Regions from separate parts of the Paenarthrobacter sp. NPDC089322 genome, predicted to be linked through region 1. Evidence: predicted binding sites of a transcription regulator. Region 1 holds the regulator's gene; the other holds the start of a gene.
What was found. Region 1 encodes HrcA, which represses chaperone genes, less so after heat shock. Its sites were predicted from a motif close to TTNGCACTCGNNNNNNNCGAGTGCNAA; they were not measured.

Region 1 (9,418 bases):
CCGGTTCGTCCATGAGTTCGATGTGGAGCTTTTCCATCGCCGCTTCATCCACCAGGAGGATGGAAAGCTCTGCTTGGGGATGGATGTACAGCCGCTCGAAGATGAAGCGGGACAACGTCACCAGTTGGGCCTCGTCCACCTCCACACCGGATTCGTTGTTGACCTCAATGCTCATTTACGTTCTCCACGTTTGTGATGTGTGTTGGCGCTGTTGTCCACGCGATGGGCGTCGTCCCACTTGCTGTAGGCGGACACGATGTCGGCAACCAGGCGGTGGCGCACGACGTCAGCAGCTTCGAGGATCGAGAAGTTGACGTCATCGATCCCTTTGAGGATTTCGCGTACGATCCGCAATCCGGACGTCGCACCAAACGGCAGGTCTACCTGGGTGACGTCCCCGGTAACTACCATCTTGGAGCCGAAGCCAAGGCGCGTCAGGAACATCTTCATTTGTTCCGGGGTGGTGTTCTGGGCTTCGTCGAGGATGATGAACGCATCGTTGAGCGTGCGGCCGCGCATGTAGGCGAGAGGCGCAACTTCGATGGTGCCGGCCGCCATGAGCCGGGGAATCGACTCAGGGTCCATCATGTCGTGCAAGGCGTCGTAGAGCGGCCGCAGGTAGGGGTCGATTTTGTCGCTGAGGGTTCCCGGGAGGAAGCCGAGCCGCTCCCCCGCTTCGACTGCCGGCCGCGTCAGGATGATGCGACTGACTTCCTTCAACTGCAGTGCCTGTACAGCCTTGGCCATCGCCAGGTACGTCTTGCCGGTACCCGCCGGCCCAATGCCGAAGATCACGGTGTTGGCGTCGATGGCGTCCACGTAGTTCTTTTGGTTAAGCGTCTTGGGCCGGATGGTCCTGCCCCTGCTGGAAAGAATGTTGTGGGTGAGGACGTCCACAGGGTTCTGGACGGATTGCGACCTGAGCAGGGAAACCAGCTGCTGCAAGACGTCCGGCGTGACAACCGTGCCCTTCGCCACAAGCCCGCGGACTTCCTCGAGTAGGCGCATGATCCGGGGTATGACAGTGGCGGGGCCCGACATTGACAGCTCGTTGCCGCGGACATGGAAGTTGACGTCCGGGAACTGTTCCTCGATATAGCGCAAGGCTTCGTCATGGCTTCCCAATGAGTGAACCATCTGATCGGAGTTGTCGAACGTGACGATTTCCGTGCGCGTGCCCGGTAAAGTGTGCGGGAACTCGGTGGCAGCCGGGTTCCCGTTGCCGGTCCGCAGCCGCCCATTCAGGGATTCACTCATAGTGTTGGCCGTGCGGCCTTTTCTCCTCCGGTTGGTTCACGTTATTCAAAGGTTTCGACATAAGGACCACTTGGTGCGCCAGTCCGTTTGCCGGAATGCCTTCAATCCTACGCCAGCCGGGGCTCCGGCGGTCTTCTCAGCGCATCACCCTCGGACGCTGGACCAGGCTGCCATGAAATATTGTCTCAACTCGGCATCAAGCGGGTATCAATCCTGTTTCAGTTGCGGCCAGTCCTTCGAATCCCTGCCAGTCGCCGTCGACCGTATGCCAAGCTGGCATAGCGGGTAGGAAACAGAATCCGCGCACGAAAACCGGCCGGCTGAATCGCCGGCCGCAAGGCTAGGAACCCCCATCACGCAGTCAGCCAGTCAAAAGCCCAGCGTGCGTCGGCGGACGAAGTCCGTTGTGGCGGCGCCGGCGATGCTGGCTGTCCTTTTGCTGACGGGTTGCATCGCTAACGGCGGCGCCCCATCGGCGACCACCGCCCCGCCGCAAGTCAATGTCCAGGAGGCCCCTGCCAGCAACGCCCCGCTGGAAACCACGCAGGCATCCACCAAGATCCCCGTGTACTGGATTGGCCGAAGCGAGGATGAGGTGTACCTCTACCGGGAGTTCAGGGACATTTCCGGAGACGGGAACCCTGTAACCACGGCATTGCGAATCATGATGGCCGAGAAACCCCTGGACCGCGACTTCTTCACGCCATGGCAGGAGCCCGGCAACCTGGCCACCTCCATTTCGGGTAAGAATGTGATCACCGTTGACATCTCGCGTGATGCCTTCAACTCCAACCTTGACGCCGGGATGGCGCAGCGTGCTGTGCAACAGCTCGTTTACACCGCCACCGCAGCGGCGTCTTCCTCGGGACTGATCAATTCCGGGCAGCAAATCCAAGTGGTCATCCTGGTTGATGGTCACACTGACTTCATGGCGTTCGGCCAGGTACGCCTGGGCCAACCGATGTCCAGGGATGCGTCCTTGGTGGCACCGCTGTGGATCATCGACCCGCAGGAAGACACTTCACTACCGGCCGGGACGGTGAAGTTCAATGGCCGGAGCACGGACAGTTCCAAGCCGGTGAGCTGGCGGATCCTGCAGGAGAACGGCAGTGGCGAAAAGACCGCGGTCCTCACGGGACAGGCGAAGGCAACGGGTGACACCGGTCAATTGGGCGTGTTTACGTTCAGCGCGACGCTGAAGCCCGGCAAATATGAACTGCGGGTTTCCCAGGTGGACGCCTCCGGGCAAACCGACGAGTCGAGCACTGATACGCGGTTGTTCAGCGTCAGCTAACCGAAAAGTCCGGGCTCCGGACCGGGTCGGTGCGTCGTCCCCTACCAGCGACCCAAGACATCGCTGGCGAGTACGACGGCGGCAGGACCCGCCGTCGACGACCGCAACACGTGGTGACCCAACAGTGCCGTAACGGCTCCAGCGTCACTCAGGCGGGTTACCTCGCGTGGCGAGATACCGCCCTCGGGTCCCACAATGAGCATGACCTCCCGCGGTGTATCCGGTTCGGCGCCCTTCAGGACTGGTGAGTCTTCCAGCACGGAGCGCAAGGGGTTCTTCGCGTCCTCATGCAGGATGACAGCCATGTCGGCGCCGGCAACAGCCTTGGCCAACGCAGCTGAATCCATGAGGGGACGAACCACGGGTATCCATGACCTGCGGGCCTGCTTGGCCGCTGCCGTGACCACCGATTGCCACTTCGCGTGGGCTTTGGCTGCGCGGTCAGCTTTCCACCGGACGATGGACCGTTCCGACTGCCACGGGATGACCGCGTCGATTCCCAGCTCGGTAGCTGTTTCGATGGCCAGCTCGTCACGGTCGCCCTTGGCCAACGCCTGGACCAGCACCAAGCGCGTTGCCGGTTGCCCCTCATACGTGACCTCGGTGGCTGTGACCGACAGCGTGCCCTGACCGACTTCAGCCACCGTTCCCGTCAGCCGTGCGCCTGCTCCGTCGGCAAGGTCCACAGCTTCGCCTGCCGTGAGCCGTTTCACGGTGACGGCGTGCCTGGCCTCCGGACCGTCCAGGACAAACACAGAGCCAGGACCCACACCGTCCAAACTGCCGGCGGGTGTGAAGAAGACGGGGTTGCTCACCGCTACAGGTTACCGAGCTTGTCCCGCAGCTTGGCGAACATGCCGCCGCTGGCAACGAGCTTGCCGTCGGTGAACTGCTCGCCGCGCAACTTGGCCAGCTGTCGCAGAAGCTCTTCCTGGGCCGGGTCGAGCTTGCCGGGGGTCTCCACATGAAGGTGCACTTTGAGGTCTCCACGGCCGTAACCCCTTAAGTGCGTCACGCCCAGCCCTCGAAGGGTAATGACCTCGCCGGATTGCGTGCCGGCCTTGACGTCGATCTCCTGCGGTCCGTCGAACGTCTCAAGGCTAAGTTCCGTGCCCAAGGCAGCGGCCGTCATGGGAACGCTCAGGGTTGCATGAAGGTCGTCCCCCTCGCGGATGTAGGTGGAATCGTTGTTAACGCGGATCTCTACATACAGGTCGCCCGCCGGTCCGCCCGCCGGTCCTGCTTCACCCTGCCCCGACAACTGGATGCGCGTTCCGGTGGCAACACCGGCCGGAACCTTGATGGTGAGTGACCGGCGGCTGCGGATACGGCCCTGGCCGCTGCACTCGTTGCAGGGATCCTTGATGATCGTGCCGAAGCCCTCGCAAGAACCACACGGCGCCGTAGTCATAACCTGACCAAGGATGGAACGGACAGCCCGCTGCACTTGGCCGCTGCCGCCGCAGATATCGCACCGTTCGGGATGAGTGCCCGGCCGGCAGCAACTGCCATCACACGTTGGGCAAATGACTGCAGTATCGACTTCGAGCTTCTTGTTGACGCCGAACACGGCATCCTTGAGGTCAATCCGGACGCTAATGAGGGCATCCTGGCCGCGGCGCACCCTGGATGCAGGACCGCCGTGACCTCCGGCTCCGCCACCGAAGAAGGTGTCGAAGATGTCCTGGAAAGCAAAGCCCTGGCCGGAGTAGCCCCCGCCGAAGCCGTTGTCTGTGCCGTTCTCGTTACCGGTGGCATCATAGACGCGGCGCTTTTGGGGGTCGGACAGCACCTCATAGGCATGGGTCACTGCCTTGAACTGCTCAGCGACGTCCTCCCCCGGGTTGACGTCCGGGTGTAGCTTTCGCGCCAACTTGCGGTACGCCTTTTTGATCTCTTCCCCGGTGGCTTCCGGTGAGACTCCCAAAACGTCATAGTGGCTGCTCAAAGTCGGTTTCTCTTCCTTGTTGTACTGCGGTTCTTAGCCCCGGGGCTGGCTCAGCCGCCGAGAATTCGGGACAGGTATCGGGCCACGGCACGCACGGCTGCCATGGTGGTTGGATAATCCATACGGGTGGGCCCCAGGATCCCCACTTTCGCGCCCGAGCCATAGCCTGTGGCCACGACTGATGCCTCGGCCAGGCCATCGTACGGATTCTCGCGGCCGATGCTGACGGTAACACCGCGCGGATCATCCCCCATGTCCGACAACAACCGGAGCATGACGACTTGTTCCTCAAGCGCCTCAAGCACGGGGCCGATGCTGAGCGGGAAGTCCACGTTGGACCGGGCAAGGTTGGCCGTACCGGCCATCAGGATGCGCTCTTCACGGCTTGTGTCACTCAGCGTTTCCAGACCGTGGGCAAGGACCTGCGCCAAGCTGCGGAGTTCCGGCGGGCACAAGGCCACAACGGACGGAAGCACTTGCGACAGAAGAGCCAACTGAGTGCCGGAAATGCTTCCCAGGAACCGCGCACGCAACGCCATCAGAGCCTCGTTGCTGACATCCGAGCCGGCGTCGATGACCTTTTGCCCAACGCTGCCGGTATCTGCGATCAGCACCACCAGGACCTGCTTGGGCGCCAGAAGGACGAATTCGACGTGGCGCACCAAGGCCCGGTTGGAGTGCGGGTACTGCACGACGGCGACCTGGTTGGTCAGCTGCGACAGGAGCCTTACGGTTCGTTCCAGGATGTCGTCGAGGTCGTCCGGCCCTTCCAGCAAGGAGTGGATGGCCCGACGCTCCGCTGCGGACAGGGGCTTGACCTGGGAAATCCGGTCCACGAACAACCGGTATCCCTTATCCGTCGGAATCCGGCCGGCGCTGGTATGCGGCGCGGCAATGAGGCCTTCTTCTTCCAGGACGGCCATGTCGTTGCGGATGGTTGCGCTGGAAACCCCCAAATGGTGCCGTTCCACGAGAGCCTTGGAACCGACTGGTTCCCGGGAGTGTACGTAATCCTCAACGATGGCGCGCAGCACTTCCAGCTTGCGTGGCTCACTCATTGCAACACCTCCTGACGGCTGTCCAATGCCGGGTATCCCAGGCTGCGGGGACCACCAGCTACAACGTACTTAGCACTCAACATGCCCAAGTGCTAATAAGTCTAGTATGAGCCAGCCCGTTGCTAGCATTGAAACCGGCCCGCCGGGAGTTGACCGCAGCGGGCGGCAGCAGCAGCGGCCCTGTCAAAATTTCCAGCGCGAAGAGGTATGAAGGTTTGGCTTTTGACACATGGGGTCCCCGGGACCTGAGCGCGCCCGTGAAGACGACGCTGCCGGAGGTACCTGTCCAACGCGGGATGGTCCTTGAAGACGTCCAGTCCGGATGGGTTGGTGAAGTAACCAGGGTCGAAAAGTCCGGCGGGATGCACATTGTCTCCCTGGAGGACAGACAAGGTAAGACCAAGTCCTTCCAGCTCGGGTTTGGATTCCTGCTTGAAGGCCAGGCCATACGCCTCATGCCCCCGGCCGCGAAAACACCCGCCGGTTCATTGCCGCCGGGCCGAACAGCGTCCGGTTCCGTGCGGGTCCAAGGGCAGCGTGCCCAAGTGGCAAAAGCAAGCCGGATCTGGGTGGAGGGCAAGCACGACGCCGAACTGGTGGAGAAGGTCTGGGGTGATGACCTGCGGGTGGAGGGCATCGTCGTCGAGCCGCTGCATGGCGTCGACGACCTCAAATCGGCCATCGCGGACTTCGCGCCGGGCCCCGGGCGCAGGCTCGGCATCCTGGTGGACCACCTTGTTGCCGGTTCCAAAGAGTCCCGGATCGCCCAGGATGCCATGACGCTGCCAGGTGCTGCCGGAAACGTCCTGATTGTGGGCCACCCGTATGTGGATGTTTGGCAGGCAATCCGTCCGAAGGTGCTGGGAATCGAGGCGTGGCCCGAGATCCCGCGCGGCGTGGATTGGAAGACCGGGATCCTGACTGCCTTCGGGTGGCCCCATGACACCGCCGAAGACATTGGCCTCGGCTGGCAACGGTTGCTCGGCGCTGTGCGGAGCTACGCGGATCTCGAGGCATCGTTGCTTGGCAGGGTGGAGGAAGTCATCGACTTCCTTACAGTGCCCTAAGGCCGCATGGTGAGCTGAAGCTGCATCACCGGCGAAGCCATGATGCGTTTTGTCCCGTGAAGCCCGCCGGACCCAGTATTCTGGGACAGCAAGACTGCAGCATCTTAAAGCAAAGGGAAGACACCGTGGCAGACAACGCCCCAGACGAACCGGGCCAGGCCGCAGGCCAGCCCCAGTATCATGGCGCACCTGCAAATGCACTCCCCCTGACCGCCAGCGAAGACCGTCAATGGGCTACTTTGGCGCACTTCGGCGGCATTCTTGGGTGCCTGCCGTCGCTATTGATCTACCTGATTTTCCGCGACCGTGGTCCATTCACCGCACAGGAATCCAAAGAAGCACTGAATTTCACCCTGCCGCCGACCATCGCCGCAGTCGTGGCAAACATCCTGGTCCTGCTGCCAGTCGTCGGCAACATCTTCGCGGTGATAGCTACGGCAATTTGGGTGGCACTGACGTGTTTCTCGGTCTCGGCCGGGATCCGGGTAAACCACGGCCAGCCGCACCGTTACCGCATTAATCTCCGCTGGATCAAGTAGTCGGTGCCCGGCCAGGACTCAGTCCGGCAGGATCCTGCGAACCACGGCATCGGCGAGCAGCCGCCCCTTCAGGGTCAGGACCAAGCGGCCCTTGAATGCCGCCACAGGATCAACAAGGCCATCAGCAATGAGCCCGGCCATGGCGTGGCGTCCTACCTTGTCCAAAGCGTCCACCGACAGACCGGTCCCAAGGCGCGCCTCAAGCATGATGCGCTCAACCTCCCGGGTACCGGCGTCGAGCGTTTCACGTCCGGCGGCCGGCGAGGAGCCCGCTGCCAGCCTTGATGCATAAGCAGTGGGGTGCTTGACGTTCCACCACCGAACGCCGCCCATGTGGGAATGCGCTCCCGGGCCTACGCCCCACCAGTCATCGCCGCGCCAATAAGCGAGATTGTGGCGGCACGCCTGCTGCGGCGTCCTTGACCAGTTGCTGACCTCGTACCACTTCAGCCCGGATTCCGAAATCAATGTGTCCGCCAGTTCGTACTTTGCTGCGTGATCGTCGTCGTCGATTCCGGGGACTTCGCCGCGCCGGATCTGCGCAGCGAGCTTGGTGCCGTCCTCCACGATCAGAGCGTAGGCGCTGATGTGGTCCGGCTCGTAGGAAAGCGCTGTCTCCAAGGACTCCTGCCAGTCAGCCATGGTCTCGCCGGGTGTGCCGTAGATGAGGTCCAGGCTGACGGCCAGTCCTGCTTTCCGGGCCCACTGCACCACCAAGGGGACACGGCTCGGCGTATGCGTACGGTCAAGCACCTTGAGGACATGCGGCACAGCGGATTGCATACCGAAAGAGACCCGGGTGAAGCCGGCGTCAGCCAGGAGCTTCAAGGATTCGGGCGTGACGGAGTCGGGGTTCGCTTCCGTAGTCACCTCGGCTCCCGGCTCGAGCCCCCAATGAGCAACAGCCGCCCGCAAAATTCGCGCTAAATCAGCCGCCGGAAGCAGCGTGGGCGTCCCACCCCCGAAGAAGACCGTGCTGAGTGGCCTCCGGGGCACCCCTGAAGCGTCGAGGGCGGCGACAGCAAAATCCAGTTCCGCCACAGCTGTGCCCGCGTAGGCATCCTGGGATGCACCACCACCAAGTTCGGTAGCCGTGTAGGTGTTGAAGTCGCAGTAGCCACACCGCACGGCGCAGAACGGGATATGCACGTACAAGCCGAACTTGCGATGTTCGACGCCGGCAAGCACCTGCGGGGGCAGCAAACCGTCCGCAGGTGCCGGGTCGCCCAAGGGAAGGACGCTGGGCATCTACTTCTTGGCCTTGTCCTTGGACTCGTCAGTGGTCAGCGCGGCAATGAACGCCTCCTGGGGCACTTCCACCCGGCCCACCATCTTCATGCGCTTCTTGCCTTCCTTCTGCTTCTCCAGCAGCTTGCGCTTACGGGTGATGTCACCGCCGTAGCACTTGGCAAGGACGTCCTTTCGGATCGCGCGGATGTTCTCGCGGGCAATGATGCGGGAACCGATGGCAGCCTGGATAGGCACCTCAAACTGCTGGCGCGGAATCAGTTCACGCAGCTTGCCGGTCATCATCACGCCGTAGGCATAGGCCTTGTCGCGGTGGGTGATGGCGCTGAAGGCATCCACCTGTTCGCCCTGGAGGAGGATATCGACCTTCACGAGATCAGCAACCTGCTCGCCGTCGGCCTTCCAGTCCAGCGACGCGTAGCCGCGGGTCTTGGACTTCAACTGATCGAAGAAGTCGAACACGATCTCAGCCAAGGGGATCCAGTAACGCATCTCGACGCGGTCCTCGGACAGATAGTCCATGCCCCGCATTTGGCCGCGGCGGCTCTGGCACAACTCCATGATGGCGCCAACGAATTCGTTGGGGGCGAGGATGGTGGCCGCCACCATCGGCTCGCGCACCTCATTGACCTTGCCGGTCGGAAATTCGGACGGGTTGGTCACAGTGGCGACGGACTTGTCTTCGAGCGTTACCTCGTAGACCACGTTGGGGGCTGTGGAGATGAGGTCCAGGTTGAACTCGCGTTCCAGGCGCTCACGGACAATTTCCAAGTGGAGCAGGCCAAGGAAGCCAACACGGAAGCCGAAGCCAAGCGCAGCGGAGGTTTCGGGCTCGTACACCAAGGCGGCGTCGTTGAGCTTGAGCTTGTCCAGCGCCTCGCGAAGATTGGGGTAGTCGGTCCCATCCAGTGGGTAAAGCCCGGAAAAGACCATGGGCTTAGGGTCCTGGTAACCGCCGAGGATCTCCGAGGCGGGCTTGGCAAGGTTGGTGACGGTGTCGCCTACCT
Region 2 (22,404 bases), on a different contig from region 1:
CGCCCGACTACTTCCACAGCCCTTTCAACTCCGGGAAGGCGTGCTCGTATCCCTCCAGGAGTTGCCGACCCAATGCCGCGGACCCCACCAGCGGATGCATCGCGAATGCCTGCAGAGCCGCATCCCTGTCGCCGTCGCGTACCGCCCGGATCGTTAGCCGCTCCACCTCCTTGACGTGCTGCATCAGGGTGAGGAACTGCCCGCCGGGCCGTTCCTGCGCAAGCGGCATGGCGCCGTCGGGGGTCACCTCGCAGGGAACCTCGACGACGGCGTCAGCCGGCAGCCCGGGCACGGCGACTTTCGCTTCGCCCTCCAGAGTGACGGCCTCGGCCGGCCGGCCGGCGGAGACGACCGGAGCATTGGGCACGTTGAGGATCAACCGGGTGGGCGCGCTCCCAAGCTGCGTTCCGTCTCTCCCCTGCGAACTGCCACCGGCCAGCGCCCGCATGACGGCCAAGGCAACCCGCTCGTACCCGCCTCCCGCAAGGTCTTCCTCGTCCCGGCGTCCGCCCTGGGTACGGGCCTCGGCCATGTATCCTTCCTCCCGGGACAAACGGGCCGCTTCCCAGCGCTCGTAGGGGTTCGGGGAGCCGGGCAGTGCAGGGTAGAGCGAGTCCTGCTGCTGATGGATGGAGGTCCCGCGCGTCCGGCTTTGCTGAAGGATGGCGCGGGTGGCGTGTTCGGTCTCGTAGTAGTAGTAAAGGTACTCGTTGGGCAGGCAGCCGAGTTTTTCCAGAACGCGGGGATCGAAAAGCCGTCCCTCTTCGAACGAGGCCAGCGCGGCGTGGTCAGTCAACAGCCCTGGCAGCAGGTCCCTCCCAGCGGGAGCCAGCCGGTATAGCCAGCCGAGATGGTTCAACCCGAAGTAGCCCACGCCGTCGAGCGTTCCGTCCTGAAGCGGTGCCCCCGCAGCCGCCGCTGCCCGGTGCACCAACGCCCCGGCGGAATCGCAGATCCCGATGACGCGATGGCCCAGCGCAGGAACCAGGGCCTCGGTGACCATCCCCGCCGGATTGGTGAAGTTGATGAGCCAGGCGTCCGGACAGTGTTGCCGCATGGCCTCGGCAAGTTCCAGCATCCTTGGAATGGAACGGAGCGCATACGAAATACCTCCGGCGCCGGTCGTTTCCTGGCCCAACAGACCGAGATCCAGCGCAACGCGTTCGTCGATCACCCGTCCTGCTGTCCCGCCCGGACGGATGGCGGCGAACACCACCTGGGTGCCGGTCAGCGACTCCTGCAGCTCAGTGGAAACCCGGACCCGGGGCCGGACGCCCTCAGCCAGGGGCATGTTGCGGAGAACTGCCTCGATCCCGGCCAGGCGGGCAGCGTCGACGTCGTAGAGCACCAGTTCGCTGACCAAACCCGCGTAGGGGCCCGTGCACAAAGCACGGTAGACAAGGGGAACCCGGAATCCGCCGCCGCCGGCGATCATGAGCCGCATGCTCCGAGTCTATGCAGCCCAAAAGGTGCAGCGTAGTCTGCCGTGCATGGATGCAATGCCCGAGCGACGCTTCGATCCCTTGGCTGCCGTGCGCGACGGCGGCGATCAGCAGTGCGACCTTCTCCTCACGGGAACGGTCTTCCAGGACATCATCTTCACGGGGCTGCCGCACTCACCGGAACCGGGAACCGAGGTGTGGAGCGAAGGAATGGGAAGTTGCCCCGGGGGAGTCGCAAACCAGGCCATCGCAGCAGCCCGCCTTGGACTACGCACCAACCTGGCTGCAACTTTCGGGGACGACGGGTACGGCGACTACAACTGGCAGATCCTGGAAACCCAGGAACACGTGGATCTGTCGTTGTCCCGCCGGGTCCCGGGATGGCACTCGCCGGTAACTGTCTCTCTATGTGTGAACCAGGACCGCTCCATGGTCACGCACGGGCACCCTGCACCGATCAACGCTTCGGACTTGATCGGGGAGCCTCCCAAGGCGCTCGCAGCCGTCGCGGACCTCGGCGAAGAACTCGAGCCGTGGATGAAGGCTGCGAAGTCCGGAGGCACCAAGCTCTTTGGCGTGGTTGGTTGGGATCCCAGCGGCGAATGGTCCCAGCGCAGGCTCGAGCAACTCGAACACTTTTATGCGTTCATACCCAACGCCCCCGAGGCAATGGCCTTCACGGACAAAAGCGATCCGTGGGCCGCCCTGTATTCGTTGGCCGATCGCGTCCCGGTGGCTGTGGTGACACTCGGAGCGCAGGGCGCCATGGCAGTGGATTCGGAAACGGGGGAGGAGGAGTGGGTACCTTCCCTCCCGGTATCGGCCTACGATGCGACCGGTGCCGGGGACTGCTTCGATGCAGCCTTTATTGTGGGAAGCCTCGCGGGGTGGCGGCTGGGCGACCGGTTGAGGTTCGCGAACCTGTGTGCCTCCTTGGCCGTCCAACAGGTAGGCGGTTCCCTTGCCGCCCCTGGATGGGGCGACATCGCGGACTGGTGGCAGCGGGCCCACGCCCGCAAGGAGCGGCAGTCGAGCCAATGGCTGCGACGATTCGCTTTCCTTGAACCGATCGTGAAGGACATTCCGGCAGAGGCCCAACGCCGTGCCCGGGCTACGATCGCGCACTTGTCCGACGCCCAGTAGCGCCCCCGGCAGTTAACCGGACTTCACCCACGCCACTAGAATCTCTAGGGTGACTTACGAAGCAGCAGCAGATATCGGGATCGGGTCCAAGGCCTCCATAGCAAAATCAGCGGTGCTGGAGCGTTCCGCCGTGATCGACCTCGAAGCCGTGCGGCACAACGTTCGTCAGTTCGTCGCCATCGCGTCCCCGGCGTCCGTGATGGCCGTCGTTAAGGCTGATGCCTACGGCCACGGCGCCGTTCAAGTCGCCCGCGCTGCCCTTGAGGCCGGGGCATCATGGTTGGGCGTTGCCCACATTTCCGAGGCGCTCGCTTTGCGCGCCGCCGGCATCGACGCGCCCCTGTTGGCCTGGCTGCACACCCGCGAGAGCAACTTCCAAGCGGCAGTCGCCGCCGGCATCGACGTCGGAATTTCCGGTTGGGAACTGGACGCTGTGGTCGCGGCAGCCCGCGAGCAGGAACGCCCCGCCCGTGTTCATCTGAAAGTGGACACGGGGCTTGGCCGCAACGGCTGCACCATCGCCGACTGGGACCAACTGGTGGGCCAGGCCATGGAATACCAGGACGAGGGCCTGCTCCGCGTAGTGGGCATCTTCTCGCACCTCGCCGTGGCGGACGAGCCGCGTAGGCCGGAAACGGACCAGCAACTCGCCGTCTTCCGCGAGGCCCTCGCCATCGCCGAGGATGCCGGCGTCGACACGGAAGTGCGGCACATCGCCAACACTCCCGCCGCGCTGTCCCGCCCGGACTCGCACTTCGACCTCATTCGCGTAGGCCTCGGCATCTACGGTTTGTCGCCTTTCGACGGCGCCTCGTCAGCTGAGCTTGGCCTGCATCCCGCCATGACCGTCCGCACCCTCCTCTCCAACTGCAAGAAGGTCCCGGAGGGGCAGGGCGTCTCCTACGGCCTCAAGTACCACACCAGCACTGAGAGCACGCTGGGCCTTGTGCCTTTGGGTTACGCCGATGGCGTCCCGCGCATTGCCACGGGCGGTCCGGTTCGCGTGAACGGGGTCAACTATCCGGTGGTGGGCCAGATCGCCATGGACCAGATGGTGATCGACCTTGGACCCCTCACCCCCGAAGAGGGGAGCCACCTCAAGGGCAGCGAAGCCGTCCTGTTCGGTGATGGGACCGATGGCGGGCCCACAGCGGATGATTGGGCCGTCGCAGCGGGAACCATTAACTACGAAATCGTGACGCGTATCAGTCCGCGCGTGCCCCGGAGCTACGTCAATGAGGTACCTGCGCACGCCGATGTGCACGCCGCGCCGGAAACGGCGTCGCTGTGAACGGACCGCTGTGGGAACGCAGCCTGAGGGTCACGACGGCGGAACAGACCCACGCTCTCGCCTCGGCTCTCGGTGAGGTGCTTGAGGCCGGGGACCTGCTGGTGCTGACCGGTGAGTTGGGAGCGGGCAAAACGACTTTCACCCAGGGCCTCGGCGAGGGCCTGGGCGTACGCGCCGGCATTATTTCTCCGACGTTCGTGCTGGTCCGGATCCATCCCAACCTTCCGGACGGCCCGCGTCCCGGAGGCCCGGATCTGGTCCATGTGGACGCGTACAGGTTGGAATCGTCCGCTGAAATCGACGACATCGACCTTGAGAACACCATGGATTCCGCAGTGACCGTGGTGGAGTGGGGGCGGGGCCGCGTGGAGCATTTGTCGGAAAGCCGCTTGGAAGTGGAACTGCACAGGTCCGTGGGCGGGGATGCCGGATCGCAGCCTTCACATGATTCCGCTGACACGGTTGATACCGTGCTCGACTTCGATACCGATGACGATGATGAGCCCCGCACCATCGTCTTCCGGGGCTTCGGCCCAAGATGGGCAGAGGCCCCCGATCTTTTGGACACCGCCGGGAAAGGAGCCCGCTGATGTTGATCCTGGCAATCGACACGTCCGCAGTGGCCAGCGCTGCCTTGATCTCGGACGTCGCCATGGAGGGCGTAGTGGATTCCTTCGCCACCGAGGACACCCGGAGCCACGCCGAGGTTCTGGCACCAGGCATCGAGAAACTGCTGGCCGGGGCCGGCGTCACGGGCGCGGACATCGACGCCATCGTGACCGGGGTCGGCCCGGGCCCTTTCACCGGCCTCCGCTCGGGCATCGCGACTGCCCGCACGCTGGCCTTCGTGTGGAACAAGCCGCTGTATGGGCTGATGAGCCTTGACGCGATTGCCCTCGAGGTGGCCGAGTCAACCGCTGCCGCACCGGAGTTCCTGGTTGCCACGGATGCCCGCCGCAAAGAGGTCTACTGGGCCCGCTACACCTTGGCGGAAGGCCAGCTGCCCGAGCTCGTGGATGGGCCCCACGTGGGCTTCGCATCCGACTTGCCGGACCTCCCGGTGTTCGGCGCGGGCGCCGGACTCTACGCCGAAGTGCTGCGCGCGGACGAGGATTTCGCGGAAACCCAACCGGACGCAGCATCCTTGGGCCAGTTCGCCTTGGCCCGGCTCACGGCAGGGCAACAACTCCTCGACTCCACGCCCCTGTACCTCAGGGAGTCGGACGCGCAGGTGCCCGGCCCCAGGAAACGTGCCCTGTGATGAAGGTTGAACTGTGAAACTCCCGCCCAAGTTGGAACTCGCCGGCGTTTCCCTGCGCGACATGACCGAAGCCGACGTCCCCGCCGTCGAAGCGCTGGAGCGCAGATTGTTCCCCGTGGACGCCTGGCCCTTGCAGATGTTCTTCGATGAACTGTCCCAGCTCGAAACACGACGCTACGTGGTGGCCGAGGTTGCAGGGGAGATCGTTGCCTACGCCGGATTGATGTGCATTGAGCCCATTGCGGACGTCCAGACGATCGCCGTCGTTCCTGAATTCGAAGGCAAGGGCATTGGCTCTGCCGTCCTTACGGAACTGATCGACGAGGCGCGGCGCCGTCGCGCCGCGGACGTGCTGTTGGAGGTCCGCGCCGACAACCCCCGTGCCCAGCAGTTGTACTTGCGCTTCGGGTTCGAACAGATCCACGTCAGGCCGCGGTACTACCGGGACGGCACGGATGCCTTGATCATGAGGCTCCCCCTGAATGATCCGCACTCCCCGGAAGGAGCCACAGCGTGAACGGAGCTTTTCCTGTGCAGACACAGCAGCCTTTGGTGCTGGGCATCGAGTCATCCTGCGACGAAACCGGCGTGGGGATCGTACGGGGCACCACACTGCTGACCAATACGGTGTCCTCATCCATGGACGAGCACGTGCGTTTTGGGGGTGTCATCCCGGAGATAGCTTCCCGCGCCCACCTGGACGCGTTCGTGCCCACCCTGCAGGAGTCGTTGCATGAAGCGGGAGTAACCCTGGACGACATCGACGCCATTGCCGTCACCTCGGGTCCTGGCCTGGCCGGCGCCCTCATGGTGGGCGTGTGCGCTGCGAAGGCGCTGGCTGTCGCCACCGGAAAACCCCTGTATGCGATCAACCACTTGGTGGCCCATGTTGGCGTGGGGCTGCTGGATGGAACGCCCGACGCCGGTGCTGCCGCCGGCTTGGGTGCAGGAAAGTTGCCCGAGAACCTCGGTGCGCTCCTGGTATCCGGAGGGCACACGGAAATGCTCCGCATCCGGAGCATCACCGATGACGTAGAACTCCTGGGGTCAACCATTGACGACGCCGCGGGTGAAGCCTACGACAAGGTAGCCCGCATCCTGGGCCTCGGCTATCCGGGTGGCCCGGCCATCGACAAGCTGGCGCGCCAAGGCAACCCGAAGTCCATCCGGTTCCCGAGGGGTCTCACCCAGCCCAAGTACATGGGCACGGCCGAGGAACGCGGCCCGCACCGCTACGACTGGTCGTTCAGCGGCTTGAAAACCGCCGTTGCACGTTGCGTCGAGCAGTTCGAGGCCCGCGGCGAGGAAGTGCCGGTGGCGGACATCGCTGCTGCATTCCAGGAGGCGGTGGTGGACGTCATCAGTTCGAAGGCGGTCCTCGCGTGCAAGGAACACGGCATCACGGATGTATTGCTGGGTGGCGGGGTTGCCGCGAACTCGCGCCTCAGGGAGTTGACCGCCCAACGGTGTGCGTCAGCCGGCATCAAGCTGCATGTGCCGCCATTGAGCTTGTGCACGGACAACGGGGCGATGGTTGCTGCCCTTGGATCCCAGCTCATCATGGCAGGGGTAGGACCCAGCGGCGTGGGTTTCGCCCCGGACTCCTCCATGCCGGTAACCACGGTGTCAATGCCGGCGTAGCTTAAGCGTCCGGGCCTTTGCGCATTTGCTGCACGAGGTCCATGACCACTGCCTGCAGGTCGCCGTTGTGCTCGGCGGCCACGCGGCGCTGGCGCTGGTAGCTCGCTCCGCGTTCGATGATTTTGGTGACATCCGCGAGTTCCTCGGAGCAGCCCAGCTTGGCAGCTACGGGCTCCAACCGTGCGATGGTTTCCGCGAGGTGCTCGGTGACGAGCTTCTCATTGCCTTCCGCGTCGAGGATGATGATGGCTTCCATGCCGTAGCGCGCCGCACGCCACTTGTTCTCCTGCACGTGCCACGGCGGCATGGTGGGAATGGTGCCGCCGGCGTCCAGGATGGAGGAGAATTCGTCCACGAGGCATTGGGTCAGCGCAGCGATCGCACCCACCTCTTCGAGCGTTGCCAAGCCGTCGCAGATACGCATTTCGATGGTGCCCAAGGCAGCAACAGGACGGATGTCCCACCGGATTTCCGAGATCGCGTCGATCACTCCCGTGGTGAACATGTCCTGCACATAGGACTCGTAGGCCTCCCAGGTTTCGAACTGGAACGGCAAGCCTGCAGTGGGGAGCTGCTGGAACATGAGGGCGCGCTGGGATGCGTAGCCGGTTTCCTCTCCGGCCCAGAAGGGGCTGGAGGCAGACAAGGCCTGGAAGTGCGGGAAGTAGTTCACCAGTCCGTCGAGGATGGGAAGTACTTTGTCGCGGCGATCGATGCCGACGTGGACGTGGACGCCGTAGATCACCATTTGCCGACCCCACCATTGGGTACGTTCGATCAGCTTGGCGTAGCGTTCCTTGTCCGTGACGGGCTGGAGCAGGGGCGGGCTGAAGGGGTGGCTTCCGGCGCAGAATACTTCGACCCCCATGGAGTCGGTGACTCCGCGGACAGCGGCCAGGGACCGGTTGAGATCTTCCTTGGCTTCCTTGACGGTGTCACAGATTCCCGTCACGAGCTCCACCGTATTCAGGAGCAGTTCGCGCTTGATGTGGGGGTGTTCGTCGTCCTCGTTGAGGTCCGGGTGGTTTGCCGCCACGCCTTTGAGGACATCGTTCGCGACTGAGACGAGCTCTCCGGTGCGTGCATTGACGAGCGCCAACTCCCATTCCACACCCAGTGTTGATTGCCTGGATGGCGCAAACTCAATCTGCACGTCGTCCCCTCGGTATATATTTCCGGCCTGCTGTATGGCCGGGGCTTCCCCGCTGCGGGGCCGCCAGCGGTCTGCTCAAGTGTAGTGCAGCTTGGCGTGTCCATATGGAGGGGAAACAGGGACGTTACGCCCAAAAGTTGCTATTGAGAATGATTGTCAATTAGAGTCTTTGCCATGCACCTCACCGTCGTCAGTTCCCTCGACAGCCAATGCCGCGAAGCGGCAACCAGCAGGCTCGGCCGCACGCACAGCAACTCTGTGGTGGTTCTTCACGACCTGTTGGACGGTTCCCAGGTCCTGCGGCGCGTCTACAGGAACGGCCAGCTCTTCGAGCGGGAAACCACCATGCTGGAGCATGGTTGCCTGAGTTGCACCGTCAGGTTGGATGTTGTCCCGACGGCGGAACGGCTCGCCGCGTGCGGCTTCGACCACGTGGTACTTGGCCTGCCGCCGGGGGTCGCCGCAGGAATGGCGGTGGCCGAATTGCATCTCGGCCTTTCCCGGCCCGCTGTTATGGACAACGCAGTGCTTGCCCTGGACCCGGTTGACCTGGACGACCATATCTGGGACCGGCACACGCTGTTTGAATCCGGCTTCACCTCCATGCCCCAGGACGACCGCACCAGCGGGGAGTTCCTCATTGGTGAATTCGGGCAAGTGGACACGGTCATGCTCCACCCCGGCCTGGGGGCCGTTTTGTCGGGCAACCCGCGCGTAGGTTCGGAGGAGTGGGCTACGGGTGTGGAACTGCTGGGACAGTTGGCGCCGCACGCCGACGCCGTGGCGGCACAGGACGGCTTCCGCCCGGGATGCTTCGATGGTGCCGAAGCGGCCGCCCGGACCAAGCCGGGAACGGTCCGTGTCCCCGTGAGCGATTCACCGGGTTCCTTCCGCACTGTGCTGCACAAGGCCGGTCGTCCCCTGCACCCGGGACGCTTCCGTGAGGCGCTTCCCCGGCTGGCTGCGGGAAGCCACTGGCTACGCGGCCGCCTGTGGATCGCATCCGCTGCCAAAACCAGGATCGCTGTTCAGGGGATCGGGCCGCGCGTCTGGCTCGAGAGCACCGGTACCTGGATGGCCGATGCCGCGGCCGGTGCAACCTCATTGGGACAGTCCGGTACAACCTCGGTAAGCCGTGACGTCAAGGCGGGGACCGACGTCGACGCCGTCCTGGACTGGCACCCCAGCTACGGTGACCGCGGCACGGTTCTCGCGGTGACCGGGCGGGCCGATGACATCGACCCCCAGGAGATCCGCAGCCTGCTGGAAGGCTGCCAACTCAGCGAAGCCGAGATGGAACTGGACTTCGGAGTTTGGGACGATCCCTTGGAGTTAAGCGACGCCCTCTGAACCACTTCACACCACAATAAAAAGGAGCAACACCATGAAAGTCAGGAACTCAGTGCGGGCCCTCAAGAAGGTCCCCGGAGCACAAGTCGTCCGCCGACGTGGACGCACATTCGTCATCAACAAAAAGAACCCGCGAATGAAGGCGCGGCAGGGCTGACACCCTCCCAGGGGGCTGTTTAATGGGTGGATGCCCATCCTGAACAAAGACATGTCCCTGTGCATTTCGCTCGCGGCCCGCCCCAGCAACATCGGGACCCGGTTCCACAACTACCTCTACGATCTGCTCGGCTTGAACTTTGTCTACAAGGCCTTCGCGCCGGCCGACATCACCTTGGCGGTCGCGGGCATCCGCGGCCTCCCGATCCGTGGCGCTGCGGTCTCCATGCCATACAAAGAAGCAGTCATCCCGCTGGTCGATGTCATGGATCCCTCCGCGAAAGCCATTGACTCGGTCAACACGATCGTCAATAACGACGGTGTCCTGACCGCCTACAACACGGACTACATAGCCATCGCCAGGCTCCTGAAGGACCATCAGGTGCCAAACACCCACTCTGTGCTCTTGCGGGGAGCCGGCGGAATGGCCAAGGCTGTCGCTGCCGCCCTGCGCGACGCCGGGTTCACTGCCGTCACCATCGTGGCGCGCAATGAAACTGCCGGCCGGGCGCTGGCGGACCTCTACGGATTCGCCTGGCAGGACGACGTCAACGGCTCAACCGCCGATCTCATTATCAACGTCACCCCGCTGGGCATGGCCGGCGCCGATGAAAGGGCCCAGTCCTTCGAGGATGCAACCATTGCAGCTGCCCGGGTGGTGTTCGACGTCGTCGCGCTTCCCTCCGAGACTCCGTTGATCGAGGCCGCACGCGCCGCCGGCAAGCCCGTTATTACGGGCGCGGAGGTAATCGCCATCCAGGCCGAGGAACAGTTCGTCCTGTACACGGGCGTCCGGCCGTCTGCGGAGCAGGTACGCGAAGCTTCGGAGTTTTCACGCCGCCAGGCCGGGCACTAGGCGTCAGGACACAGGCTCCACAACAACGGCCACTCTTTCCTCGCCGATCCGGGTGAGGACCAGGGTGGCCGTTATGGCATCCTTCGATTTGCCGGCCGACTTGGCCGGCAGGAGCTGTTTCCTGAGCTCTTCCGGCGTAACGGCCGTGCCCCGCTTCTTGATGTCCAGCACGCTGATGCCGTTGGCCTTGACCCAGGCCTTGAGCGCTTTCACGTTGTAAGGCATGACCTCGAGCACCTTGTACGCGCGTGCGAACGGGGTGTCATGCAGTTCCGGCGCGCAGATATACGCGATGTGCTCGTCCACGAGGTGCCCGCCCAGCCGTTCAGCGATGTCGGCCACCAGCCCGGCTCGGATGACCGCACCGTCGGGTTCATACAGGTAGCCTTCAACGGGCCCGACGGCGGCTACCGGACCGCCGTCGAAATCCTCGCCGCTCGTGATTTCGGCAGCGCCCCGGGCGCCGATGACGAGTGCCGCGCGGCGCACGCCGGGGCGGGCAACGGCGTTGAACCACAAAGTGACTTCAGTGACGTCACCGCCCACGGACACCCACTGGGCTTCGCAATTGGCGGGCACCGAGTCGTGGGGCATGCCGGGGCCCATCTTGACGCCCACGGCCAGGCCGGTGGCGGCCAGCCCCTCAACGAACGACAAGGGCGGAGAGAAGGCTTCCGGGTCCCAGATCCTCGTGGTCCCCGACGTCGAGGTGGTGCGTCGTGCAGGATCCAGCCATACGCCGTCGATCCCGTCCAGGTCCACGGAGGTGGCGTCTGAGTGCACCACGGTGGCGTGCGGGAACGGCATGAGGTTGATCGTGGCGCAAGCGGCCGTGGTTTCATCCATCTCCACGGCCGTCACGGCGATGTCCATCGAGGCCATAGCCATGGAGTCCGCGCCCAGTCCGCAGCCCAGATCGGCTACATGGGCGATTCCGGCTTGGGCGAAGCGCTCAGCGTGCCGTGCCGCAACGTTCAGGCGGGTCGCCTGCTCCAGCCCTGTCTGGGTGAACAGCATCTGCCGCGCAAACTCGCCGAACTTGGCTTCGGCCCGGGTCCGGAGCCGGGACTGCGTGAGGACGGCGGCCACAACCTCGGGGGAGTGCCCTGCCTTGCGGAGGTCCGCATTTACGCTGAACGCGTCTGCTTCCCGGTAGGGGCCAAGCGAGGCAAGAAGTTCCCACCCTTCAGTGGTGAGCAAGGGTGCAATCTGTTCCTGTGGTGCTTGGGGCATGGGAACCAGCCTAACGTCGCCGGCGCACGTGATGGGACGGGTGAAGCAGGCCGATAGGGTTGTTCGTATGGAAGACAACGCAACTCCGCAGCCCTCCGAACCGAACAACCAGAACGGAAGAATTCCAGCCGCTGCAGGAGCTGCAGAGCACTCAGCTGGCCGTTCCCTTGCCACCTACGCCCGCCCGGCCCTGATCGCCGGTGTCGTCATCGCGGTGGTTTGCGTTGCGTTGCTGATCATTATTTTCGCGCTGGATTCCTTCAATGCGGCCGCCTATTCCGTGACGGGCAAGAGCATCGGTGACGCCACGGACGAGGCCCGCGACATCCGCGAGCTTTACACCGGTGCCCGGATCGGCGGGATGACCGCCCTGGTGATATCCGGCGTCGTGGCGGTTGCTGCCGGGATAGTGCTCTACCTCAACCGCGGGTCTGCTGCGCCGGAGGACGGCGAAGAATATGACCTTGATGACCTCACGGGTCGCTGAACCGATCAGCTCCGACCGTTCACCGATGACGAAATGCTGGCACTCACCTTGACCGAGTGCTAACCGCTTACATAGAGTCTTGTTAGCACTCTCCCTGTGAGGGTGCTAACCACCCCGCCAGGCAGCTACCGGCACCGCGACGACGGTTGCGCGCCTCGGCACCCTTGTTCTTAGTCCATGAATCAGCTCATGAAAAGGAGAGATCCGAGTGTCGGTCTCGATTAAGCCTCTTGAGGATCGTATTGTTGTTCGCCCGCTCGAAGCAGAGCAGACCACGGCTTCCGGCCTGGTTATTCCGGACTCCGCGCAGGAGAAGCCGCAGGAAGGCGAAGTTGTTGCAATCGGCCCCGGCCGCTTCGATGACAACGGCAACCGCGTACCGGTTGACGTAGCTGTTGGCGACGTCGTCATCTACTCCAAGTACGGTGGAACCGAAGTCAAGACCGGTGGCAGCGAGTACCTCGTTCTGTCCGCCCGCGACGTCCTCGCGATCGTCGTAAAGTAACTTCCTGGATCCCCGCACCGCAGCAGCCTTGGATATCGTTCCGAGCCGCAGCGGTGCGGGTTTTCCGTCTTGAAAGGACACAACCATGGCAAAGCAGCTTGCTTTTAACGATGCTGCCCGCCGGTCTCTCGAGGCCGGTATCGACAAGCTCGCCAACACTGTCAAGGTGACGCTTGGTCCGCGCGGCCGCAACGTCGTGCTGGACAAGAAGTGGGGAGCTCCCACCATCACCAACGACGGCGTGACCATCGCCCGTGAAGTCGAGTTGGACGACCCCTATGAGAACCTTGGCGCCCAGTTGGCCAAGGAAGTCGCCACGAAGACCAACGATGTTGCCGGTGACGGCACCACCACCGCCACCGTCCTCGCCCAGGCCCTCGTCAAGGAAGGCCTGCGCAACGTTGCCGCCGGCGCTGCTCCCGGGGAGATCAAGCGCGGCATCGAGGTTTCCGTCGAAGCCATCGCAGCCCGCCTCCTGGAGAACGCCCGCGAGGTCGAAGGTACCCAGGTTGCCAACGTGGCAGCCATCTCCGCACAGAGCGACGAAGTCGGTGAGCTGCTGGCCGAGGCCTTCGGCAAGGTCGGCAAGGATGGTGTCATCACCATCGAAGAGTCCTCCACCACCCAGACCGAGCTGGTCCTTACCGAGGGCATGCAGTTCGACAAGGGTTACCTGTCCCCGTACTTCGTCACCGATGCAGAGCGCCAGGAAGCCGTCCTTGAAGACGCACTGATCCTGATCAACCAGGGCAAGATTTCCTCGCTGCAGGAATTCCTGCCGCTGCTGGAGAAGGCCCTGCAGGCTTCCAAGCCGCTCTTCATCATTGCCGAAGACATTGAAGGCGAGGCACTGTCCACGCTGATCGTCAACCGCATCCGCGGCACGCTCAACGTTGTAGCCGTCAAGGCTCCGGGCTTCGGCGACCGCCGCAAGGCCATGCTCCAGGACATCGCCACCCTCACGGGCGCCCAGGTTGTCTCGCCGGACCTCGGTCTTTCGCTGGATACCGTTGGCCTCGAGGTACTGGGTACCGCCCGCCGCATCACGGTTACCAAGGACAACACCACCATCGTGGACGGTGCCGGCACAGAGCAGGACGTCGCAGACCGCGTTGCCCAGCTCCGCGCTGAGCTGTCCCGCACGGACTCCGACTGGGACCGCGAGAAGCTGCAGGAACGCCTGGCCAAGCTGGCAGGCGGCATCGGCGTGATCAAGGTTGGCGCTGCCACCGAGGTTGAGCTGAAGGAAAAGAAGCACCGCATCGAGGACGCTGTTTCCTCCACGCGTGCAGCCCTGGAGGAAGGCATCGTTTCCGGCGGCGGCTCCGCCCTCATCCACGCCCTCAAGGCACTGGACGAGGATCCGGCCGTCAAGGCTCTCGAAGGTGACGCAGCTGCCGCTGTTGGCATCGTTCGCCGCGCCCTGACCCAGCCGCTGCGTTGGATTGCCCAGAACGCCGGCTTCGATGGCTACGTGGTGGTTTCCAAGGTTTCCGAACTCGAAGCAAACCACGGCTTCAACGCCAAGTCCGGTGAGTACGAGGACCTGATCGCCGCCGGCGTGATCGACCCCGTCAAGGTCACCCGTTCGGCTCTCCGCAACGCCGCTTCCATCGCTGCCCTGGTTCTCACCACCGAGACCTTGGTTGCCGAGAAGCCGGCTGAGGAAGAAGACGCACACGCAGGCCACCAGCACTAAGCAGGTTGCTTGCAGGAACCCCGGTCACGCTTTGTGGCCGGGGTTCTTTGCTGTCTCCAGCAGGGTGCGGGGCTGCTATTGTCGGCGTACGACGGCGGCGGTACCCTGACGCTATTACGGCGGCATGGGTGCGCCAACCGGGCTGCTCCCGGCCGCGAGGTGAGTCATGACCATGCCGGCAACAGCCTTGGACCTCGGACGTTCAGCGTTCTCGGAGCATCGGTGGAGCGATGCTTTGGAGTCCCTTGCGCGGGCGGATGCCGAGGGGGGCCTGCCTCCGGAAGACCTTGAAGTGGTGGCCTCGGTCGCCATGCTTCTTGGCAAGGACTCGGAGGGTGTTGCCTACCTGACCCGGGCCCATGACGAATATGTGGTGCTGGGCGACATGGCGGGTGCTGCCCGGTGTGCTGCGTGGCTCGTGTTGTACATGATGGACATGGGCGAACCTGCCCGGAGCTCCGGATGGATGGCCCGTGCCAGGCACTTGGTGGAGGGGCTGGACCAGCCGGGCACAGCCGAGGGTTATCTCATGATCCCGGCCGCGCTTGGAGCTCTGTACGGAGGGCAGCCCGAGGCCAGCAAAGAGCTCTTCGGCCAGGCTTTGGCGGTGGGTAGGAAGTTCCGGGACCGGGACTTGACGGCCTTGGGCCAGTTGGGCTTGGGGACTGCAGGGATCACCTTGGGATTCACCGATGAGGGTTTGGAACTGCTCGACGAAGTGATGGTGTCCGTGACCGCCGGGGAGGTGTCGCCCATTCCGTCCGGGATCATCTACTGCGCAGTTATTGGGAGTTGCCGCCTGGCCCTGGACGTCCAGCGCGCCCATGAATGGACGGCCGCCCTCCAACGCTGGTGCGGCGACCGGCCGGACATGGTGATGTTCAGCGGCCAGTGCCAGTCGCACAGGGCGGAACTGTTCATCCTCCACGGGGCGTGGGACGATGCCATGGCAGCCGCCCGCATCGCCCAGGACCGTTCACGCCGCGGCGATCCGGAAGCCAGATGGGGCGCATGGTACCTCGAGGGCGAGATACTTCGCATGCGGGGCCAATTTGATGAGGCATGCGTTGCGTATGCCAAGGCTGCCGAGACGGGCTTCGAGGCCTTGCCCGGTTTGGCCCTGGCCATGGTTGCGCAGCATAAAGTGGCCCAGGCCCAAGCCATGCTCCGCCGTGCATTGTCAGGCTCGGACCCCGCCAACCGACGACGGCTGCTGCCCGCCGTCGTCGAGGTTGAACTGGCGGCAGGCGACACGCCGGCGGCCCGGGCGGCGGCCGATGAGTTCGCGGCTCCGGTCGGTGACGCCGGCAGGCCACTGGAACGTGCGATTGCAGCCCAGGCCGAAGCGCAGGTCCTGATCGCAGAAAGCAAGGCGGCCGACGGGCTGTTGGCCTCGAGGAAGGCCTGGCGTCTGTGGTACAGCCTCGAAGCGCCTTACGGTGCCGCAACCTGCAGGGTGCTCGCGGGGCGTGCCTGCTCCGTGTTGGGCGACCAGGCGTCGGCGGCCATGGAGTTCGAGGCCGCTCAAGGGGAGTTCGCTGATCTGGGGGCGGCGCCGGCCGTCGCCGATGTCCTCAGGCTCAGCGGGGAACGAGCGGGGGACGGGGCCTCAACGCTGACTGTCCGCGAGCTTCAGGTCTTGAGGTTGGTGGCCGAGGGGAAAGCCAACAAATCCATCGCCAGGGACTTGTACCTCAGCGAAAAGACCGTTGCCCGCCATGTCAGCAACATCCTGTGCAAGCTGGATGTCCCTTCCAGGGTTGCCGCCACCAAGTACGCGTTCGAACACCATATGGTGAGCTGACATTCTCCCCGTGTGCGCATAAATACCCATCTGTGTTCCGCCTGAATGGGTGATTCGGCCGACGCGGCACCGGATACCGGACCCATAGCTTGGCCTTATGAACATTCCACTGCTCGCCGGCACCGTATCTACCGTGCTCTTTGCAGCCAGCATGTTTCCCATGCTGATGAAGGCGGTCCGGACCAAGGATCTGGCCTCTTACAGCCTGGGCAACATTGCGCTGACCAACATCGCCAATGCCGTCCACTCCGTGTATGTCTTCGACCTCCCGGCAGGACCGGTGTGGCTGCTGCACAGCTTCTACGTGGTGGCGTCGGCCCTGATGCTGGTCTGGTGCGTGCGATACCGCAAGGCTCCTGCTGCCGGCCCCGTGGAAAAACTGGAGACTCCTCCGGCGCTTGTTCATTAAAAGGAAATTGTTGGCCTTTGATTCGAAGAAGGAGAACGGTCATGGGAAGAAACAACGAGGCATCAGCGGACACAATCATCGTGGGAGGTGGGCAGTCGGGATTGGCGCTGGGCTATTGGCTGTCCAAACAAAACCACGATTTCCTGATTCTCGACGAGAACGTCAGGCCAGGGGAGTCCTGGCGTCAGCGCTGGGATTCCCTCCGCCTGTTCACACCAGCCAAGTTTGACGGACTACCCGGGGCACCGTTCCCGGGAGACCGGTTGGCGTTCCCCACCAAGGACGAACTCGCGGACTACCTCGAAGGCTATGCCCGGCGATTCCAGTTGCCGCTTGTCCATGGAGTCCGCGTTGATGAGGTGACCCGGCGGGACCACCGATTCCTGGTGCGCTCCGGGACCAGGACCTGGGACGCCGGGAACGTCGTCGTAGCCACCGGAGGTTACCGGATGCCCAAGCGCCCGGCGTTCGCCACTGAGTTGGATTCCGGCACGTTCCAGCTGCACTCCCGGGACTACAGGAATCCCGGACAACTCCAAGCCGGCCCGGTCCTTGTGGTGGGCCTCGGGAACTCGGGAGCGGAAATTGCCTTGGAGGTCAGCAGGACTCACACCACGCTGCTTGCGGGCAAAGCCAGTGGTGAAATTCCTGTCCGGCACGGTCGGTTGGCAGCCAGGTTCGTCCTGCCCGTCATCCGATTCGCCGGCTTGCATGTCCTGACCCTCAATACCCCTGTCGGCCGGAAGGCAGCACAATCGTTCAAAACAATGGCGACCCCGTTGATCCGGACGAGGACCAAGGAACTGGGGGCCGCGGGAGTGGAACTGGTCCCTCGGGTAGCCGGTGTCAGTGATGGCCAGCCGATGTTGGACGATGGACGGACCCTCACGGTCGCCAACGTCATCTGGTGCACCGGCTACCGCGACGACTACTCGTGGCTGAAGCTGCCGTACGCCAACTCCGGTGGTGAATTGGAGCAACAACGGGGAGTGTCGGCATCGGTTCCCGGGCTGTACTTCATTGGCCAGGAATTCCTGTTCGCGGCAGCCTCGGCAACCCTTCCCGGGGTCGGTCGGGATGCCCGCTACGTGGCTCGCCACCTGACGGCTCAGCGCCCAACCGCCGAGCCAGTTGTTGCCCACGCTATCCACCTTTGAGAACGGAAAAGCGACGGAATCGGAGTCAGGTGGCGTGTTGGATGCGTCACAGTCCCTGTGCCGTCCGGGAGGTCTGCGCAACACAGCCCATGCACAGCTTCACCTGCGGAAATACATAGTGAATACTGCGCTAATTGACTGGGGGAACACGGTTTCACAGGGCTGCCGCACTCGGGTGGAGCTGTAAAACCCCGTATGATGGATGCTTTGTGTAACAGCCTTTGAGGAACCGCCTAACGTGACTACGCCAACGATCCAACCGCCCGCCCGTCCCAACAGGCGGGCTACCGGACCCGTTGCAAAGTCAAAGTTCCGCCCGGAAATCCAAGGGCTTCGTTCCTTGGCCGTCCTCATGGTGGTGGGTTACCACATCTGGATCGGGCGCGTGTCCGGCGGTGTGGACGTCTTCCTCCTGATCTCTGCCTTCCTGATGACACTGCAGTTCACGGGGCGTTTCAAGCAACGGCGCCCCATGGACTTGTTGCGGCATTGGCTGCACCTTTTCAGGCGCCTGCTTCCCGCCGTCGTGGTGGTCCTGCTGGGCACGCTGGCGGCCACCTTTGTCTTCCTGCCGCCCACTCGCTGGGTGGAAGTGGTCCACCAGGCATGGGCCTCCCTGTTCTATTACGAGAACTGGCTCCTGCAGAACCTTGCGGTCAACTACTACGCAACGGATCACAGCCTGGCCAGTCCGGTTCAGCATTTCTGGTCGCTGTCCATCCAGGGCCAGGTGTTTATCCTCTGGCCAGTGATCTTCGCGGTCATGGCAGCCATTTGCCGTAAGTACGACCTCCGGTATCGGGCGTCATTGGCCTACATTTTCGCGTTGATCTTCGTGGCTTCACTGACGTACTCCATCATCTTCACCGCCAACAACCAGGCCGTGGCATACTTCGACACGTTCGCCCGGCTGTGGGAATTCGCCTTGGGGACACTCGTGGCCCTGATCCTCCCCGCACTGGACTTTTCCAGGCCTGTCCGCGTGGTGATGGGGTGGGTGGGTGTGGCCGCCATGTTGAGTTGCGGCATCCTGCTGCAGGTACAAACAGCGTTTCCGGGCTTCGTGGCTTTGTGGCCTACGTTGGCCGCCGTTGCAGTCATTGCGGCGGGACAGACCGGCAGCCGCTTCGGTGTGGACCGGATCCTGAGTTCGAAGTTCCTGGTCCGGCTGGGTGACAACTCCTATGCCCTCTACCTCTGGCACTGGCCCGTCCTGGTGATTGCCCTTGCTTGGAGCGGCAAGGACCATGCAGGGTGGTTGTCCGGAACGGCGATCGTGGCGTTGTCGCTCGTCCTTGCCTTCTTGACCACAAAGTACGTGGAGAAGCCCTTCCGTGAATGGCGCTGGCCGGAGGTGAAGCGTCGGCGCGCCGCCATCTCCATCGCCGCCTGCCTCGCTGTGGCGTGCACGCCCCTCTTTGGCTTCCAGTACAAGCAGTATCTCGACCAGCAGGCTGCTGCCACGCAGGCCTTCAACGACAATCCGGGAGCCCACGCGTTGCTTCCCGGGTACGTGGACCTTGTCAGTGACGGTGCCAAGACACTGCCTACAGCCGAACAGCTCCCGGAAGACTGGGCACGCCTGTCCGGCCCTTGCGAAGGCGATGCGCAACCCGATGACCGGACCTTGCAGTCCAACTGCCAGCAGAACAGCGTGGCCGCTGAGGATGCCACCAAGACCATCGTGGTGCTGGGGGACTCACACTCGCAGCAGTGGCTGGCCGCCCTGGGCCCGCTCGCGGAGGCCCAGCACTGGAAGGTGACCGCTCTCCTGTTGGGCGGATGCCACTTCATGCCGGAGAACCCCGACGCGGATGAGGCTTGCAACGACTTCAACTCGGAGGCGTCCAAGTATGTGGAAGAGCAGTCGCCGGACGCCGTGTTCATGGTGGGAACCATGGCTTCGCCGTCGTCACCTGACGAGCAGTTGGTATACGGCTTTGAACAGACGGTCACCAACTTCAATGACCTGGGCATCCAGGTAGTTGCCATCCGCGACAACCCCCGGTATGACTACAACGTTACGGAATGTGCGCTGGCCAAAGGCGTGGAAAGTTCCGACTGCAAATCCGACCAGCCCGACGTCCTGGCGGCGCAGAGCCCGTTCGCAGCCGTCCAGGGAATGTTCGGTAATGCCGCCTTCCTTGATATGACGGACCTCTTGTGTGACGGCATCCATTGCCCAAGCGTCGTGGGAAACACTTTTGTCTACCTGGATGACAACCACCTGTCCAGGACGTACGTCAGCAGCATGGCGGACATGTTCACGGAGAGGTGGTTTGCCGCGACGGGGTGGGCCCGTTGAGCAAACAGCACAACGTTGCCGCACCTGGAGCGGCCGGCACACCCGCCGTTGCGGAACGCACGACGGCGGCACCCGGCTTCCGTCCGGAGGTTCAAGGCCTGCGCGCCTTGGCTGTGTTGATGGTGGCGACTTACCACATCTGGTTGGGCAAAGTATCGGGCGGCGTGGATGTCTTCCTGCTCATTTCCGCCTTCCTGCTGACCCTCTCCTTCACGCGCAAGCTCGAGAACCGCAAGCCACTGAAACTGTTGCGGCACTGGCTGCACGTGTTCAAGCGGCTGCTGCCCGCCGTCGTCGTTGTCCTGCTGGCGGTGCTGACCGCCACGTGGATTTTCGTCCCCCAAAGCCGGTGGCCGGATGTCCTGGCCGAGGCGTGGGCGTCCTTGCTGTACCGGCAGAACTGGCAGCTCGCGGACTCCGCCGTGGATTACTACGCCCAGGACCACTCCGGAGCAAGCCCGCTCCAGCACTTCTGGTCGCTCTCCGTCCAAGGCCAGGTCTTCATTCTCTGGCCGCTGATATTTGCTGCGGTGGCGCTGCTGCAGCCGCAGCTTGCCAAGCTGTTCCCGCAGCGCACGGCGGCAACCCCCAGGGCGTTGCTGTTCATGGCTTTTGGCGTGGTCTTCGCGGTGTCACTCCTGTACTCCATCGAGCAAACGGCGCATAACCAGGAGTACGCCTATTTTGATACCCGGACACGGCTCTGGGAGTTCGCGCTGGGATCGCTGCTGGCATTGGCCCTTCCTTATCTGAAGCCGGGCCGAGTGCTGCGGGTCATCCTCGGCTGGGCGGGGTTGGCCGCCATGCTCGCTTGCGGTTTGGTCCTGACCGTTGAACGTTCCTTCCCGGGCTTCGTTGCGCTTTGGCCCACCCTCGCCGCGGCAGCCGTGATCATCGCAGGCCAAAGCAACAGCCGCTTTGGAGCCGATCGTCTGTTGAGCTCCCGGCCGTTGGTTCTCGTCGGTGACAATTCCTATGCCCTCTACCTGTGGCATTGGCCCGCCTTGGTGTTTTTCCTGCTCGTCACGGACACCGGTACGCCAAGCCTTCTGCAGGGCCTGGGCATCATGGCGGTGTCGATGCTGCTGGCTGTTGCAACCACGCGCTACATCGAGCTGCCGCTGCGCCGCTGGGAGTGGCCGGACGTACGGTCCTGGCGCGCCGCCGTCGTGATTGCCTGCTGTGGTGCGTTGCTGGCGGTACCGGTCACTGCCTGGCAAGGCGCAATTGCTGCCGAAGGCGCAGCCATTGCTGACCAACCCAAGGAACTGACTCCCGGAGCAGCGGCCCTTTCGCCCGAGTTCGCCGGCCAACCAACCCCCGAAGCGATGATCATCCCGGCTCCCGCGGCCATGAAGGACGAGTGGGCGGACATCGATGGCCTGTGCACCGGTGACAACGTTCCTTCGGATCCGCTCCTGCAGGGGTGCCTCCAGAACGACGAGCCGGACGTGGTCACCAAGGAAATCGTGGTGCTCGGCGATTCGCATGCCCAGCAGTACATGGCCGCCCTCGGACCGATTGCCAAGCAGCACGGCTGGGAAGTCGTGACCCTGCTCAAGGGAAGCTGCCGGTTTGGTGCCGAATCACCGGAACGCACTGATGAGTGCAACGACTTCAACAAGGCAAGTGCCGCCTACGTCATGGAGCATCAGCCCGATGCTGTCTTCACAGTTGCGTCGCTGACCCATGCCACGGCTCCTTTTGAGACCGAAGTTCCCGGCTACCTCGAGGGTATTAAGCCGTTCACGGATGCTGGGATCGACGTCGTCGGCGTGCGCGACAATCCAAGGTTCAGCATCAACATGCCTGAATGCGTGCAGAAGAAGGGGCCGGATTCGCCCGACTGCAACGCGCCGCTTGAGGAGTCGCTTGCCGCTTCATCACCCCTTGACGATTACGTTGGCAAGGTGGAGCGGCTGTACCTGATGGACATGAGCGACTTCATCTGCGAGCAAGGCACCTGCCCGGCGGTGGTCGGGAACGTGTACGTCTACAAAGATGACAACCACCTCACCAAAACCTACGTGCAGAGCATGATCCCCATGTTCGAAGAGCGGCTCCTGGCGGCAACCGGTTGGGCGGAACGCTAGTTCCGCCGGACGCTACGGAACGCTGCAGCGGGTGTTGGAGAGGTGTTGGGACGTACGACGGCGGCCTGCCGCCAGTGCTGTTGCTCACACTCAGGGGTCGCGGAATATGGCGATCGCCGCTGAGGTTCTAGTATTTATCCAACACCTTATGCACAGGCCAGTCCCGTAATGACGGGCTGGTCATCAGTTGCAACCCCTACCAGTTAAGCCCCCAAGAACCCAGGTAAGAGGCGCACACTCATGACCCAGCCCGAACACGATCCCTTTGGCTTTGTAGGCCTGACCTACGACGACGTCCTGCTGCTTCCCGGCCACACCGATGTCATCCCGTCGGACGCCGACACGTCGTCCAGGATTTCCAAGCGCATCACAGTGCAGACCCCGCTGCTTTCGGCGGCCATGGACACCGTCACGGAGTC

Region 2: groES (co-chaperone GroES) is a predicted target of HrcA. The motif match lies at 12,050-12,076, and genes of this name have one in related genera.

Annotation. Positions count from the first base shown of each region.
Region 1 is NZ_JBFBGW010000002.1:222,919-232,336, forward strand. It holds gene ybeY (rRNA maturation RNase YbeY) at 1-175, opposite strand, end outside; gene AB0N65_RS03085 (PhoH family protein) at 172-1,257, opposite strand; gene AB0N65_RS03090 (GerMN domain-containing protein) at 1,679-2,551, shown strand; gene AB0N65_RS03095 (16S rRNA (uracil(1498)-N(3))-methyltransferase) at 2,593-3,366, opposite strand; gene dnaJ (molecular chaperone DnaJ) at 3,369-4,499, opposite strand; gene hrcA (heat-inducible transcriptional repressor HrcA) at 4,550-5,557, opposite strand; gene AB0N65_RS03110 (DUF3097 domain-containing protein) at 5,773-6,624, shown strand; gene AB0N65_RS03115 (DUF4870 domain-containing protein) at 6,750-7,163, shown strand; gene hemW (radical SAM family heme chaperone HemW) at 7,182-8,411, opposite strand; gene lepA (translation elongation factor 4) at 8,412-9,418, opposite strand, start outside.
Region 2 is NZ_JBFBGW010000005.1:88,983-111,386, reverse strand. It holds gene AB0N65_RS07730 (6-phospho-beta-glucosidase) at 8-1,444, opposite strand; gene AB0N65_RS07725 (carbohydrate kinase family protein) at 1,491-2,585, shown strand; gene alr (alanine racemase) at 2,635-3,876, shown strand; gene tsaE (tRNA (adenosine(37)-N6)-threonylcarbamoyltransferase complex ATPase subunit type 1 TsaE) at 3,873-4,466, shown strand; gene tsaB (tRNA (adenosine(37)-N6)-threonylcarbamoyltransferase complex dimerization subunit type 1 TsaB) at 4,466-5,137, shown strand; gene rimI (ribosomal protein S18-alanine N-acetyltransferase) at 5,151-5,654, shown strand; gene tsaD (tRNA (adenosine(37)-N6)-threonylcarbamoyltransferase complex transferase subunit TsaD) at 5,669-6,778, shown strand; gene AB0N65_RS07695 (glutamate--cysteine ligase) at 6,780-7,931, opposite strand; gene AB0N65_RS07690 (GTP-binding protein) at 8,106-9,281, shown strand; gene ykgO (type B 50S ribosomal protein L36) at 9,316-9,438, shown strand; gene AB0N65_RS07680 (shikimate 5-dehydrogenase) at 9,469-10,293, shown strand; gene AB0N65_RS07675 (class I SAM-dependent methyltransferase) at 10,297-11,526, opposite strand; gene AB0N65_RS07670 (hypothetical protein) at 11,594-12,013, shown strand; gene groES (co-chaperone GroES) at 12,222-12,518, shown strand; gene groL (chaperonin GroEL) at 12,604-14,217, shown strand; gene AB0N65_RS07655 (response regulator transcription factor) at 14,384-16,021, shown strand; gene AB0N65_RS07650 (hypothetical protein) at 16,119-16,430, shown strand; gene AB0N65_RS07645 (NAD(P)-binding domain-containing protein) at 16,472-17,587, shown strand; gene AB0N65_RS07640 (acyltransferase family protein) at 17,790-19,892, shown strand; gene AB0N65_RS07635 (acyltransferase family protein) at 19,991-21,985, shown strand; gene guaB (IMP dehydrogenase) at 22,226-22,404, shown strand, end outside.